Regions from separate parts of the Janthinobacterium sp. FW305-128 genome, predicted to be linked through region 2. Evidence: riboswitches for the same ligand, from Rfam matches in the RefSeq annotation. Region 2 holds a riboswitch; the other holds the start of a gene.

Region 1 (7,747 bases), on a different contig from region 2:
CTGTGGCCAGGTCCAGCGCCAGCGGCGCGGGCGGCGGCAGGGCTTTGCCGGCCAGGTCATAGCCGGGCAAGCCGGGCGCACCTGGCAGCAGACGCAGCAGGCGCGCGTGTTTTTTGACTTGCGGAAAGCGGTTCTTGAAGCTGAGCAAATCGAGGCGGCCATCGGAGCGTTCGCGCGGCGCATCGTCGCGGTGGATGCCTTGCGACACCTCGACCAGTTGGGCGTCGCGCCCCGGCTGCGGCGGCAGCACCCGCGCCACCGTGATGCGCTCGGCCTTGCCGCTGGCGAGAATGGCGCGCACGGCCACACTATCGATGCCGTAGTGCACACCCTTGCACCACAGGTCAGCCACCAGCTCGTCAAACTCGCGGCGCACAGGCACCTGGCCATCGGCGTCAGGAAGCAATGCTTCAAAGTAAAACTCGGCGCTGTCGCCGTGGATCTTGACCTGTTTATACAGGGCGCGGCGCTGGGGTGAAAATGGCGCCACGCGCACGGCGATGCGCAGCAAGGCGTCACCCTTGGGCGCGGCGCGGGGCGTGGGGGCATGAAACAGGGTCAGCAGGAACAAACCGTAATCGAGGCCAGCCAGCAACTGCCCCGACTGGAACAGCTGGTCGACGGCGGCGCGCAGCTGCGCCGGCGCCAGCGACAGGTCCAGGAACACGCCCCCGTCGCGCTGGACCAGGCCGTACGGCAGGCCGCCTGCGGGGGCCGCATCAGGAACGGGTGTGTCGTCGTCGCTCACCACTTGCCTCCCCCTGCAACACATTCAGAGAATTGTCTCAGTGCACTAGAACAATATCACGGGGCGTGGCGGTATGCCGGATTAGCATAATCCTGGCGCAACAAACAGGGGAATGAAAAATGGAGATGGATGTTTCAGGTAAAGTCACGACATCTGGCAAGACCGTAGCGAGCGGAAGTGAATTGTGGCCGAGAAGCGGAACTGTACTTTAGTACAGTGAGCATCGCAGGCCACAAGTCGCGACGCGCAGTAGGTATTGCCGGATGTCATCAACGACGCGGCGGATTCGAGTAAATATCCTGGCCCACTTCGTTGATCTGGCGGCGCAGGTCGCGGCGCTCGTCGGGCGTCATGCGGCCCGTGCGGCGTGAGGCGTCCGCGCCCTCGTTGGCGCGGCGCTGCTCTTCGGCGCGGGTGTCGAAACTGCGTGCGTCACGCTGTTCGCGCAGTCGCGTATCATTGCTATTGCTGCGCTGTACCTGTTCATACCGCTGGGCCTGCATTTGCTGCTGGTCGTCACGGCGTGGCGGCGGCTGGTTTTGCGCCAGCGCCAGGCTGGCGGCAAACACGGAACAAACGGCAAATGCGGACAGCACAGTCGTACGTGCGGCAATAGCTGCGCTGGGAGCGGCGTGAATTTTTTTAGTAAAGATATTCATTGAGTTCCTCTTCCGCGATGCCGTATAAACTAAAGCTGATTTCCACTGTGGCCCCAGTGTATGATGCTTTACACGGTGCAGTAAGAGTAATTGGGTAAAGTTTGTAACACTTTGTAATGGGTCGCCACAGCCCCTTGCCGACGCCGCGCGAGGCGTTACTATAGCAACTAATATAAGATAACACGACACCCTAAATGACCACAACCTCCACTACCGGCAGCAATACAACAACGCAATCGATCCATGGCCACCAGGCAAAAATCATGGTGGTCGATGACGATGTGCGCCTGCGCGACCTGCTGCGGCGCTACCTGACCGAACAGGGCTTCAATGTCTTCACGGCAGAGAGCGCGACGGCCATGAACAAGCTGTGGCTGCGCGAACGCTACGACTTGCTGGTGCTCGACCTGATGCTGCCCGGCGAAGACGGCCTGTCGATCTGCCGCCGCCTGCGCGGCGCGGGCGACCAGACGCCGATCATCATGCTGACGGCCAAGGGCGAGGACGTGGACCGCATCGTGGGCCTGGAAATGGGCGCCGACGACTACCTGCCGAAACCGTTCAATCCGCGCGAGCTGGTGGCCCGCATCGGCGCCGTGCTGCGCCGCAAGGGTCCCGATGAAATCCCGGGCGCGCCGTCGGAAACGCCGCAAACCTTCGAGTTCGGCGACTTCGTGCTGGACCTGGGCACGCGCACCTTGAAAAAGAACGGCGAAACGGTGCCGCTGACCACGGGCGAATTTTCCGTATTGAAAGTGTTTGCCCGCCATGCGCGCCAGCCGCTGTCGCGCGAAAAACTGATGGAACTGGCGCGCGGACGCGAATACGAAGTGTTCGACCGCAGCCTGGACGTGCAGATTTCGCGCCTGCGCAAACTGATCGAACCCGATCCGTCGAGCCCGCTCTTCATCCAGACCGTGTGGGGCCTCGGCTACGTCTTCATCCCGGACGGACAGCCGCGCTGATCGCTGGCGAGGCATGATGAAGCTTGTTCCCGATATCAGCCTGGCGCGGCTGAAAAGCGGCCTGTTCTGGCGCACCTTTTTGCTGCTCGGCACCTTGACCACGGTCAGCATGATCACCTGGATCGGCATGATTTCCGTCATCCAGCGCGAGCCGCAGGCGCAGCAGATTTCCGCCCAGATCATTTCCGTCGTCACCATCACGCATGCGGCACTGACGCACTCGGCGCCCGAGTTGCGCCGCGAGCTGCTGTTCGACCTCGTCAGCAACGAAGGCATCCGCATCTTCTCGCTGGAAGAGGACGACCGCATCGAGCCGCCGCCCGACAATTACCTGATGCCCGAGATCGAGGCGCTGGTGAAGGCCAAACTGGGCAAGGACACGCGCTTTTCCGCGCGCGTCAACGGCGTGGCCGGCTTCTGGGTCAGCTTCAAGATCGACGACGACGAATACTGGCTGATGCTGGACCGCGAGCGCCTGCGCGGCCTCACGGGCTTCCAGTGGCTGGGCTGGGCCAGCCTGGTATCGCTGCTGTCGCTGTTGGGCGCGGCCATCATTTCCAGCCTGATCAATCTGCCGCTGTCGCGTCTGACGGCGGCCGCGCGCGACATCGCCAAGGGCAAGCAGCCGGCGCCGCTGCCGGAAAAAGGGCCGATCGAAATCATCGAGGCGAACCGCAGCTTCAACCAGATGGTCGATGATCTGAAACAGGTGGAATCGGACCGCGCCGTGATTCTGGCCGGCATTTCGCACGACTTGCGCACGCCGCTGGCGCGCATGCAGCTGGAAGTGGAAATGGCCAACCTGTCGGACGAGGCGCGCGAAGGCATCCAGTCCGATATCGGGCAGATGGACGCCATCATCGGCCAGTTCCTCGACTACGCCAAGCCGACGGAAGCGTCGAGCTTTACCGACGTCGACCTCAGCGGTTTGCTCCACGATATGACGCGCGAAGCGATGCGCCTGTCGGACGTGAAGCTCAACGCCACTATCGCCGATGGCGCGCATGCGATGGGCAACCCCACCGACTTGCGCCGCGTGCTGAACAACCTGATCGAGAATGCGCGCCGCTATGGCAAGACGCCGGGCAGCGACGTGACGGAAATCGACATCGCCTGCCAGGTGCGCACCAGCCACGGCGCGAAAAAGGTCATCATCGAGGTACAGGACCACGGCACGGGCGTGCCGGCGGAAAAGATCGAGCAGCTGATGAAGCCGTTCACCCGCCTCGACACGGCGCGCGGACAAGCCAACGGCGCTGGCCTTGGCCTGGCCATCGTCGACCGCGTGCTGCTGCGCCACGGCGCCGAATTGCAGGTGCGCAACCGCGAAGGCGGCGGCCTGGCGTTTCAGATCAGCTTGCCGGCGGCATAAGCGGCGTAGGTCGGATTAGCGAGCCCTTGCCTCGCGTAATCCGACAACATTGTTGACCTGGGCCGCTGGTGGTGTCGGCTTACGCGCTTTGCGCTAAGCCGACCTACGCCGTCCGATGCAGGTTCCGGCACCAAGGCCGCCCGGCAGCCATCAAGCCGACGCCTGCTCCTGCGCCAACAATTTACTCATCAACAATTCCGTCGCCCCGTAGCCGTACAGGGAATCGCTTTCCATGCCCGGCGTGTCGAAGGGGATAGATTCCTCGCGGTTCAGCTTGGCAGGATCGGCGTCCGCATAGCTGGCGCGCCAGGCGCGCTGCAAGGATTCATTGCGGCGGATAAAGGCCGGCATGGGCCAGGCATCGCGCTCCCAGTGGAGGCTGTCGCCCAGCAGGGGCCAGCGTTCGTTGAGCAGGGCCATGTCGCCCGTGCGCAGGCGGCGCACGGCCTGTTCCGGCCGCAAGCCTTCCAGCTCTTCCAGTGTGGGCAAAGTGTCGCGCTTCGGCCCGAACATATACGCCAGCATGATGCGCCCGGCAGGCGCCCTGCGCGCCACCACGCCGACGGCATAACCGCCGCCCGGCAGGGGCACGGCAAACCAGCTGCCTTCTCGGTATGGTAATGATTTCATTTCTGCAGACTCCCCCAAAATCGTGTTCGGGGCACAGTCTACGCGAAGCAAAGGTTAAATGGCGCATGGTACGCCACAACAACAAACCAATAGTTACAATATTTTCTCGTCATAGTGATACTGGGCAACAATTGGCCCCGCCTTGAACAGCGCTTCCTTCATGGCCGTATCGAGGCGCGCGTCGCGGCGGCGCATCCATTCGAGCAGCATGGCCGCTTCCTTGCGGCTCGTGTCGCCCGCATGCGCCAGCACGCGGCGCAGTTCCGGGTCCGTGCACGCCTCGAAGCGCTGGCTGTTCAAGTCCAGCGCCTGCAGCGCGGCGATGGTGGCGCCGATGGCGCGGTGCATGTCGAGCGCGGTGGCCGGCAAGCCGGATTCTTCCAGTGGGACGGTGGTCATGCGCATTCCTTTTCGCGTGGTGGTGACATCGGCTGCATTCTCCACCGCGCCGACGAAAAGCTCAAGCGTCCACAACACGATTTCACCCGTTCGGCCATAATCATGCCTCAGCAACAGCCTACACCTCGGCAGCGGGAGCCCCATGTTCAATTTCGATTTTTACAATCCGACGCAAATCCTCTTCGGCCAGGGCCAGATCGCCGCCATCGCCGGCCTGATCCCGCCGCAGGCCCGAGTGCTCATGACGTATGGCGGCGGCAGCATCAAGCAGAACGGCGTCTACGATGAAGTCAAGGCGGCACTGGCCGGCCACACGGTACTGGAATTTGCCGGCATCGAACCCAATCCCAGCTATGAAACCCTGATGCAGGCCGTGGCCATGGTGAAAAGCGAGCGCATCGATTTCCTGCTGGCCGTCGGCGGCGGCTCCGTGGTCGATGGCACCAAGTTCATCGCCGCCGCCGCCCTGCATGAAGGCGAGGCATGGGACATCCTGGCCAAAGGCGGCAAGATCGTCGAGGCCGCCCTGCCCTTCGGCACGGTGCTCACCTTGCCGGCCACGGGTTCCGAAATGAATGGCTCGGCCGTGATCACGCGCAAGGCCACGCAGGAAAAGCGCTCGTTCATGAGCCGCAAGGTGTATCCGAAATTCTCCGTGCTGGACCCGTCGAAAACGTTCACCTTGCCGCTGCGCCAGGTGGGCAACGGCGTCGTCGATGCGTTCGCGCATGTGATGGAACAGTATTTGACCTATCCCGTGAACGCCTCCGTGCAGGACCGCTTCGCGGAAGGGATTTTATTGACCCTGATCGAGGAAGGCCCGAAAGCCCTGTCGCACCCGGACGACTACGACGTACGCGCCAACGTGATGTGGAGCGCCACCCTGGCCTTGAACGGCCTGATCGGCGTAGGCGTGCCGCAGGACTGGTCCACGCACGCCATCGGCCACGAATTGACGGCCCTGTACGAGCTCGACCATGCGCAGACCCTGGCCATCATCCTGCCCAGCATGCTGCGCGTGCGCAAGCAGGCCAAGCGCGCCAAGCTGCTGCAATACGCGGCCCGCGTGTGGGGCCTCGATGGCGGCGACGAGGACGGCCGCATCGAGGCGGCCATCGCGCGCACGGAATTCTTCTTCCGCCACATGGGCGTCAAGACGCGCCTGGCCGACTACGGTCTGAACCACGCGAGCGTGGACGCCGTCGTGTCCGCCCTGGAAGCGCACGGCATGACGACGCTGGGCGAACAGCGCGAAGTGACGCCCGCCGTCAGCCGCAAGGTGCTCGAACTCAGTTTGTAGATTCGCGTCACAGTGTTGTAAAACGGTCAGCCGGGTGGGACAGCTGGCCGTGCTTCATGCTAAGCTGTCAACCGCTAGGGGTCCTGGAGCAGTCATCCGGGTGAGAGATACCCTTCGTACCTGATCTGGATAATGCCAGCGAAGGAAAGCGCAAAGTACCTCCCTCCTTTGATAGCTCCTGCGTTGGCGCCAGCCGAACAAGCAGCCTGCCGTGCTCTTTCCCGAGACGGCTTGAACCACGAGCACTCTATGTCCACACCGAATTTATCCGTTTCTGTATTGACCCTGGCCATCCTGCACGCGTTTGCCGCGCCTGCCCTGGCCGCAAATGACGCCGTCGAAGCCGCCGAGCCGCAGGCCCAGAATATGGCCGAAGTCGTCGTCACGGCCAGCAAGGCGCCGGCCGCCAAGCGCGCCTCCGTGGGCGGTTTCAGCGACGCGCCGCTGCTGCAGACGCCCGCGTCCGTCACCGTCATTTCGCAGAAAGACATGCAGGACTTGCAAATTCGCAACCTCAGCGATGCCGTCAAGCTCGACGCCAGCATCAACGATGCCTACAACGCCGTCGGCTATGCGGAACAGTTCACGATCCGCGGTTTCAAGCTCGACAACAATTCCAGCTACCGCAAGGATGGCGTGGCCATTCCTGGCGACACGCAAATTCCGCTGGAAAACAAGGAACGCATCGAAGTGCTGAAAGGCCTGGCCGGCTTGCAGGCGGGCGTGGCCGCGCCGGGCGGCGTGATCGACTTCATCGTCAAGCGCCCCATCGCCGCGCCGCTGCGCACGGTCACCGTGGAAGCGCGCGAGCGGGGCACCCTATACGGCGCCGTCGACCTGGGCGGCCGTCTGGAAGACACGCGCTTCGGCTACAGGGTCAACGTGGCGGCAGAACGCCTGCGCTCCTACATCAAGGGCGCGGACGGCAACCGCAAGTTCATTTCCGGCGCCTTCGACTGGCAGATTTCGCCGCAAGCCCTGCTGCAACTGGACGCCGACTACCAGGACAAGGCGCAGGCCACGGCGCCCGGCTTCCAGCTGCTGAACAATAAGACCTTGCCGACCGGTATCAGTGCCGACGCCATGCTCAACCTGCAGCCGTGGACGCGCCCCGTGGAAACCGTCACCAGCAATATCGGCCTGCGCTTCCAGTACGCGTTCAATGACGACTGGCACGCCACCGTGTCGGCCAACCAGCACTCGTTCAAGCGCGACGACTACACGGCCTTCCCGTATGGCTGCAGCGGACAGGACCTGTACCCCGGCTTCTGCGGCAATGGCGATTACGACGTGTATGACTACCGCAGCCTGGGCGAGACGAAAAAGCCGCTGAGCGCGCAAGCCATGATCCAGGGCAAGTTCGCCACCGGCTCCCTGCGCCACGACTTCACGGCCGGCGTCTCGACCTTCCGCCGCAAGGACCGCGCCGGCCTGTACGTGTACGACTGGGTGGGCGTGAGCAACATCTACCAGCCGCAGATCGTCGGCACGTCGCCCGGCGTCACTGGCCCCGTGCGGCTGGTGCGCAAGGATACGGAAAACTCCGTCTTCGTGCAGGATATCGTCAGCCTGGCGCCGAACTGGAAACTGCATGGCGGCTTGCGCCATATCAATGTCGATGGCTACCAGTACGTGCTGAAGGCCGACACGGAAATCCGCGCCAAGCACGATTTC
Region 2 (7,747 bases):
CGGCTACCGGCTCAAGGCCCACCTGCTGATGGAAGAGTTCGACCGCGCCGGCCCCGTCATGCGTTTGCTGCTGCGTTATACGCAAGCGCTGATCACGCAAATGTCGCAAACGGCCGTGTGCAACCGCCACCATACGGTGGAGCAGCAGCTGTGCCGCTGGCTGCTGCTGACCATGGACCGCCTGCCGAACCGCGAGCTGACCATGACGCAGGAACTGATCGCCAACATGCTGGGCGTGCGCCGCGAAGGCGTCACGGAAGCGGCGGGGCGATTGCAGACGCGCGGCTTCATCAGCTACCGGCGTGGCCATATCTCCGTGCTGGACCGCGCCGGCCTCGAAGGCCATGTGTGCGAATGCTATGGCGTCGTGAAGAAGGAATTTACGCGCCTGCTGTCGGACGTGCGCCAGCGCCAAGGCCGCTAAACGCCGCATTTCCCTCTCTTTTATTATTGTCCTAGCCCAGGCTACCCATGTACTCAGTTGAAAATCACCCTAACCGCGCCCCTTCGCGCTGGCCCATGACATTGGCATTCTCGTTCAGCGCCATCGTATTGGTGGTCATCGGCGTGCTGGCCTGGCGCGCGCCGCCTTTTGATGCGGCGATCCTGATCGAGGCCCTGGTATGCCTGCTGTTGCTGATGCTGGTGGCGCTGTACCGGCGCACGGTGTCGGCCAGCCTGCCGCGCCAGCTGCTCAAGGCGGGCGCCTTGCAGGATGCGATTTTCAACAGCGCCAATTTCTCGTGCATCGCCACCGATGCGCAGGGCGTGATCCAGATCTTCAACGTGGGCGCCGAACGCATGCTCGGCTACGCAGCCAGCGACGTGGTCGACAAACTGACGCCGGCCGGTATTTCCGACGCGCAAGAAATCGTCACCCGCGCCGCCGCCCTCAGCGCCGAGCTCGACACCGTCATCACGCCGGGCGTGGAAGCGCTCGTGTTCAAGGCCACGCGCGGCATCGAAGACATCTATGAGCTGACCCACATCCGCAAGGATGGCAGCCGCTTCCCCGCCATCGTCTCCGTGACGGCCTTGCGCGACGCGCAGAGCAAGGTCATCGGCTATCTGCTGATCGGCACCGACAACACGGTGCGCAAGCAGGTCGAGGCGGAACAGGCGCTGCTGGACCAGCGCCTGCGCGAACAGCAGGCGTACACGCGCTCGCTGGTCGAGACCAATAATGCCGAGTTGAAAAAGGCGCGACTGGTGGCGGAAAAGGCCAACCGCGCCAAGTCCGAATTCCTGTCGAGCATGAGCCATGAATTGCGCACGCCCTTGAATGCCGTGCTGGGCTTTGCCCAGCTCATGGCGTCCGACGTGCCGCCGCCCAGCCCGCCGCAGCAGCGTTCGATCGAGCAAATCCTCAAGGGCGGCTGGTACCTGTTGCGCTTGATTAATGAAATTCTCGACCTGGCCATGATCGAATCGGGCAAGGTCACCCTGTCCCAGGAAGCGATGTCGCTGCTCGACGTGCTGCAGGATTGCCAGGCCATGATCGCGCCGCAGGCGGAAAAGCGCGGCATCCGCATGCATTTCCCCCGCTGCGGCAAGGCGTTCTATGTGCATGCGGACCGCACGCGCGTGAAACAGGTGATGATCAACCTGCTGTCGAACGCCATCAAGTACAACCAGGGCGGCGGCGCCGTCACCGTCGAATGCAGCCGGCATGGCGAGCGCGTGCGCGTGAGCGTGCGCGACAGCGGCGCCGGCCTCGACGCGGCCCAGGTGGCGCAGCTGTTCCAGCCGTTTAATCGCCTGGGACAGGAAAACAGCACGGAAGAGGGCACGGGCATCGGCCTGGTTGTCACCAAGCAACTGGTCGAATTGATGGGCGGCACCATCGGCGTCGACAGCACCGTCGGCGTGGGCACCACGTTCTGGTTCGAGCTGGCCGCCAGCAGCGCACCGGAACTGGTGCTGGGCGACGGCGATGCGCTGCCGCAGGTGCAGGAACCGCAGGAAAGCCAGCGCACTTTGCTGTACGTGGAAGACAATCCCGCCAACCTGGCGCTGGTCGAGCAATTGATCGCCCGCCGCAGCGACTTGAAACTGCTGACGGCCATCGATGCGCATCTGGGCATCGACCTGGCGCGCACCTACCAGCCCGACGTGATCTTGATGGATATCAACCTGCCCGGCATCAGCGGCTATGGCGCGCTGCATATCCTGCATGATGATCCCCTCACCAGCCACATCCCCGTCATGGCCTTGTCGGCCAATGCCGTGCCGCGCGACATCGAGAAAGGCTTGCAAGCGGGCTTCTTCCGCTATCTCACCAAGCCGATCAAGGTGGTCGAATTCATGGATGCGCTCGATGTAGCCCTGCACCATGCAGCCGCGCACGGCCTGGCCGACGACACTCACGCAATACGCTAATTCAGCAATCAATTTTAGGAATACCGCCATGCTTCAAGCCACCGAGATCCTGAACGCCAGCATCCTCATCGTCGATGACCAGGAGGCCAACGTCATGCTGCTCGAACAGGTGCTGCGCAATGCCGGCTACACGCGCATCACGTCCACCATGGACCCGCAAGCCGTGCGCGCGCTGCATCAGCAGCACCGCTACGACCTGATCCTGCTCGACTTGCAGATGCCGGAAATGGATGGCTTCGAAGTCATGGAAGGCTTGCGCGACCTCGAGGCGGGCAGCTACCTGCCCGTGCTGGTGATCACGGCCCAGCCCGGCCACAAGCTGCGCGCCCTGCAAGCGGGCGCCAAGGATTTCGTCAGCAAGCCCTTCGACCTGGTGGAAGTCAAGACGCGCATCCACAACATGCTGGAAGTGCGCTTGCTGTACCAGAAGCTGGCCGAATACAACAAGTCGCTGGAACAGATGGTGGAAGACCGCACGGCGGAGCTGCGCGAAAGCGAAGCGCGCTTTCAGCGTTTCACGGAACTGTCGTCCGACTGGTACTGGGAACAGGATGCGCAGGGCAATTTGACGCGCTTTTCCGGCCCCGTGGCCGAGATGCTGGGCATCGGCAGCGAGGAAGAGCCGCAGCGCTGGAATGCCGCCGAGCGCGCCTTGCTCGACGCAAAAATTGCCGCGCGCGAACCGTTTCTCGACTTCATCTACAGCCGCGCCAACCTCGACGGCAGCACGCAGTACCTGCAGGTCAGCGGCGAACCGATGTTCGACAATGGCAGCCGCTTCATCGGCTACCGCGGCATCGGCCTCGATGTCACGGAGCGCTTGCGGGGAGCGTGATTTATACTTGGTGTTATTGATATTGACCAGGAAAAATCATGACTGACAAATCACCACCGCAATACTGGTTCCCCGCCAAGACCTATGGCTGGGGCTGGGGCTTGCCCATCACCTGGCAGGGCTGGCTGGTGTTCCTGGCCGCGCTGGCGCTGTTCGCCTGCGGCGCCTTCCTGTTCCCGCCGCAAACCATGCTCGTCGGCTACATCGTGTATGAAGTGGCCATCGTCGCCGTGCTCATTTTCATCTGCCAGCTGAAGGGCGAACCGACCGCCTGGCGCTGGGGCAAGAAGAAATAATCGTGACGCCATCTGCTGCATTGCAGCAGATGCGCAAAGACGACACCTGCAAGAAATCATCTGGCCACGCGGCGCGAACCGCGTATAATTGGCTCGCTGCCGCAAGGCGGCAAACGCTAGGGGTCCTGCCTTTCGCTGTGGAAACACAGTGCAAGCGCGGGTGAGAAATACCCTCCGAACCTGATCTGGATAATGCCAGCGAAGGGAAGCTTTAGGATGAACGCACCCCGCCTTTCCGCGTGCGTAATTCCGAACCTCCTTAGCTGGCTCCAGGCTTAAAAATAGTCTAGCCAAGGAGCCAAAATGAACGCCAACCCGAAATTCCTCTCCGCCACCGCCACGGTCGACGAAGCCGCCATCGCGCCGCTGCCCAATTCGCGCAAGATCTACGTGCAGGGCAGCCGCCCCGACATCCGCGTACCCATGCGCGAGATCAGCCAGTCCGACACGGAAGCATCGTTCGGCGGCGAAAAGAATCCGCCGATCTACGTCTACGATACCTCCGGCCCTTACACGGACCCGGACGTGCAGATCGACATCCGCTCGGGCCTCGATACGCCGCGCCTGCCGTGGATCATGGAGCGGGCCGACACGGAAGAATTGCCTGGCCCCACCTCCAACTACGGCATCGCCCGCCTGGCGGACCCGAAGCTGGCCGAGTTGCGTTTCAATCTGCACCGCAAGCCGCGCCGCGCCATTGCCGGCAAGAACGTGACGCAAATGCATTACGCGCGCCAGGGCATCATCACGCCGGAAATGGAATTCGTCGCCATCCGCGAAAACATGCGCCGCCAGGAATATCTGCGTGAACTGAAAGCTTCCGGCCCCATGGGCGAGCGCCTGGCGGACCTGATGGGCCGCCAGCACCCGGGCCAGTCCTTCGGTGCCAGCATTCCCGCCGAAATCACGCCGGAATTCGTGCGCGAGGAAATCGCCCGCGGCCGCGCCATCATTCCCGCCAACATCAACCACCCGGAAGTCGAACCGATGATCATCGGCCGCAATTTCCTCGTGAAAATCAACGCGAATATCGGCAACTCGGCCGTCACCTCGTCGATCGGCGAGGAAGTGGAAAAGATGACCTGGGCCATCCGCTGGGGCGGCGATAACGTGATGGACTTGTCCACCGGCAAGCACATCCATGAAACGCGCGAATGGATCGTGCGCAACAGCCCCGTGCCCATCGGCACCGTGCCGATTTACCAGGCCTTGGAAAAGGTCAATGGCAAGGCCGAAGATTTAACTTGGGAAATCTTCCGCGACACCTTGATCGAGCAGGCCGAGCAGGGCGTCGACTACTTCACCATCCACGCGGGCGTGCTGCTGCGCTATGTGCCGATGACGGCCAAGCGGCTGACGGGCATCGTCTCGCGCGGCGGCTCCATCATGGCGAAATGGTGCCTGGCGCACCACCAGGAATCGTTCCTGTACACGCATTTCGAAGAAATCTGCGAAATCATGAAGGCCTACGACGTGTCGTTCTCGCTGGGCGACGGCTTGCGTCCCGGTTCCATCTACGACGCCAACGACGAAGCGCAGCTGGGCGAACTGAAAACCCTGGGCGAGCTGACGCAGGTTGCCTGGAAGCACGACGTGCAAGTGATGATCGAGGGCCCGGGTCATGTGCCCATGCAACTCATTAAAGAAAACATGGACTTGCAGCTGGAGCAGTGCGGCGAAGCGCCGTTCTACACGCTGGGACCGCTGACGACGGACATTGCGCCCGGCTACGACCACATCACTTCGGGCATCGGCGCGGCCATGATCGGCTGGTACGGCACGGCCATGCTGTGCTACGTGACGCCGAAGGAACACTTGGGCTTGCCCAACAAGGCGGACGTCAAGGACGGCATCATCACGTACAAGATTGCGGCGCATGCGGCCGACCTGGCGAAAGGCCATCCGGGCGCACAGATCCGCGACAATGCGCTGTCGAAAGCCCGCTTCGAATTCCGCTGGGACGACCAGTTCAACATCGGCCTGGACCCGGACAAGGCGCGGGAATTCCACGATGAAACCTTGCCCAAGGATTCGGCCAAGGTGGCGCATTTCTGCTCCATGTGCGGCCCCCACTTCTGTTCGATGAAGATCACGCAGGAAGTGCGCGAATACGCGGCCGGCATGGGCATCGCGGAAGACAAGGCGCTCCAGCAGGGCATGGAAATCAAGGCCATCGAGTTCATCAAGAACGGCGCCGAGCTGTACCGCAAGGTCTGAAGGAGAGCGTGATGCCTGCATTGATATCCATCACGCTCAACGGCGCACCGCACCAGGTGCCGCCCGGGCAAACCCTCGATCAATTGATCGCCGCGCTGTCGCTGGAAAACCAGGCGCTGGCGCTGGCCGTCAACCGCAACGTCGTGCCGCGCAAGGCGTGGCCAGGACAGGTCTTGCAAACGCAAGACCAAGTGGAAATTGTACGCGCCATTGGCGGTGGCTGAAAACGTCCAAGCAAACCTACTGCGCGTCGTGCTTTGCGGCCTGTGATGCTCACCGGCTCGGCGCCCCCGTGCTCTAGCACGGTTGCGCGTCTCGGCCACAAATCATCGCCGCTCGCTACGGTTTTCTTCGGACGTTTAAAAACTTAAGGAAAAGCACATGAATACCGCAACACATGACGACCTGCTGACCATTGCAGGAAAACAGTATCAATCGCGCTTGCTGGTGGGCAGCGGCAAGTACAAGGACTTGCCGCAGACGCGCGAGGCGACGGACGCGGCCGAGGCGCAGATCATCACGGTGGCGATCCGCCGCGTGAATATCGGGCAAGACCCGAACGCGCCCAGCCTGCTCGACTTCGTGCCGCCGGACCAGTACACGATACTCCCGAACACGGCCGGCTGCTACAACGCCAAAGACGCCGTCTACACCCTGCAGCTGGCGCGCGAACTGCTGGGCGGGCGCAACCTGGTCAAGCTCGAAGTGCTGGGCGATGAAAAGACCCTGTTCCCGCACATGCCGGAAACGTTGATTGCGGCCGAAGCGCTGGTCAAGGATGGTTTTGACGTGATGGTCTACTGCAGCGATGACCCCATCCAGGCGAAGATTCTGGAAGAGATCGGCTGCGTGGCCGTCATGCCGCTGGCCTCGCTGATCGGCTCGGGCATGGGCATCCTGAATCCGTGGAATTTGTCGCTCATCATCGACCAGGCGAAAGTGCCCGTGCTCGTCGATGCTGGCGTGGGCACGGCGTCGGATGCGGCCATCGCCATGGAGCTCGGTTGCGATGGCGTGCTGATGAACACGGCCATTGCCGGCGCGCGCGACCCCGTGCGCATGGCGCGTGCCATGAAGCTGGCCGTGCGGGCCGGGCGCGAAGCGTTTCTGGCGGGACGCATGCCCCGCAAATTTGCCGCTTCCCCATCGTCGCCGATGGCGGGCCGCCTGGCGTGATGGTGCCGATGCACCGCACCGTGCTCGTGTTTGCCGGCGTCGACCCGTCCGGCGGCGCCGGCATCGCCGCCGATATTGTCGCGATTGCGGCGCAGGGCGCGCATGCCTTGCCCGTGATCACGGCGCTGACGGTGCAGGACAACGACAGGGTCTTCGGCGTGCAGCCGGTGGCGCCGGAATGGCTGCGCCGGCAGGCGCTGGCGCTGATCGACAAGATGGTAATCAGCGCCGTGAAAATCGGCATCCCGGGCAGCGCCGCGAATGCGGCCGTCATCGCGCAGCTGATCGCGCAATTGCGCCAAAGCCGGCCGGACTTGCCCGTGGTGCTCGATCCCGTGCTGGCCAGCGGCCATGGCGACGTGCTCAGCCGGGATGATGCCGTGCTGGCGCTGGCACCCTTGTTGCCGGTGACGACCGTGATCGTACCGAACGGGCCCGAAGCGCTGGCCCTCGGCGGCGAAGCAGCGTTGCGCGCACAAGGCTGTGGCCACGTGCTGGTGACGGGCGGCCACGGCGAGGGCCAGACGATCATCAACCGCTGGTTTGACGCCGCTGGCGGGGAGCGCGAATGGTGCTGGCCGCGCCTGCCCGGAGAATTTCACGGCAGCGGCTGCACCCTGGCCTCGGCCATCGCGGCGCGCCTGGCGCTGGGACAGGCATTGCCTGAAGCGCTTGATCTGGCGCAAAGCTATTGCCATGCGGCCCTGGCCGGCGCGTATGCGATTGCGCCAGGTCAGCTTATGCCGCAACGATTCATTCAATAAGGAAACATCATGCGTGGACTGTATCTGGTTACCCCGAATTGGGACGACACCGACCGCCTGCTCGACGTGAGCGAGCAAGC

Evidence for each region. A riboswitch is a leader RNA that binds a small molecule or an ion and turns the genes downstream of it on or off. The one in region 2 is predicted to bind thiamine pyrophosphate.
Region 1: it holds a riboswitch for thiamine pyrophosphate, as region 2 does, so the genes downstream of both, IGS60_RS14740 (TonB-dependent siderophore receptor) here and thiC (phosphomethylpyrimidine synthase ThiC) in region 2, are expected to answer to the same signal.

The regions. Positions count from the first base shown of each region.
Region 1 covers NZ_JACYMK010000006.1:231,994-239,740, reverse strand. The annotation lists gene IGS60_RS14775 (flagellar assembly protein A) at 1-748, opposite strand, end outside; gene IGS60_RS14770 (hypothetical protein) at 1,018-1,407, opposite strand; gene ompR (two-component system response regulator OmpR) at 1,671-2,372, shown strand; gene IGS60_RS14760 (sensor histidine kinase) at 2,386-3,744, shown strand; gene IGS60_RS14755 (Imm26 family immunity protein) at 3,895-4,374, opposite strand; gene IGS60_RS14750 (hypothetical protein) at 4,468-4,773, opposite strand; gene IGS60_RS14745 (iron-containing alcohol dehydrogenase) at 4,916-6,073, shown strand; TPP riboswitch at 6,140-6,237, shown strand; gene IGS60_RS14740 (TonB-dependent siderophore receptor) at 6,323-7,747, shown strand, end outside.
Region 2 covers NZ_JACYMK010000012.1:156,243-163,989, reverse strand. The annotation lists gene IGS60_RS23495 (Crp/Fnr family transcriptional regulator) at 1-424, shown strand, start outside; gene IGS60_RS23490 (ATP-binding protein) at 640-2,379, shown strand; gene IGS60_RS23485 (response regulator) at 2,408-3,214, shown strand; gene IGS60_RS23480 (hypothetical protein) at 3,253-3,510, shown strand; TPP riboswitch at 3,619-3,734, shown strand; gene thiC (phosphomethylpyrimidine synthase ThiC) at 3,814-5,727, shown strand; gene thiS (sulfur carrier protein ThiS) at 5,739-5,951, shown strand; gene IGS60_RS23465 (thiazole synthase) at 6,109-6,903, shown strand; gene IGS60_RS23460 (hydroxymethylpyrimidine/phosphomethylpyrimidine kinase) at 6,912-7,667, shown strand; gene thiE (thiamine phosphate synthase) at 7,677-7,747, shown strand, end outside.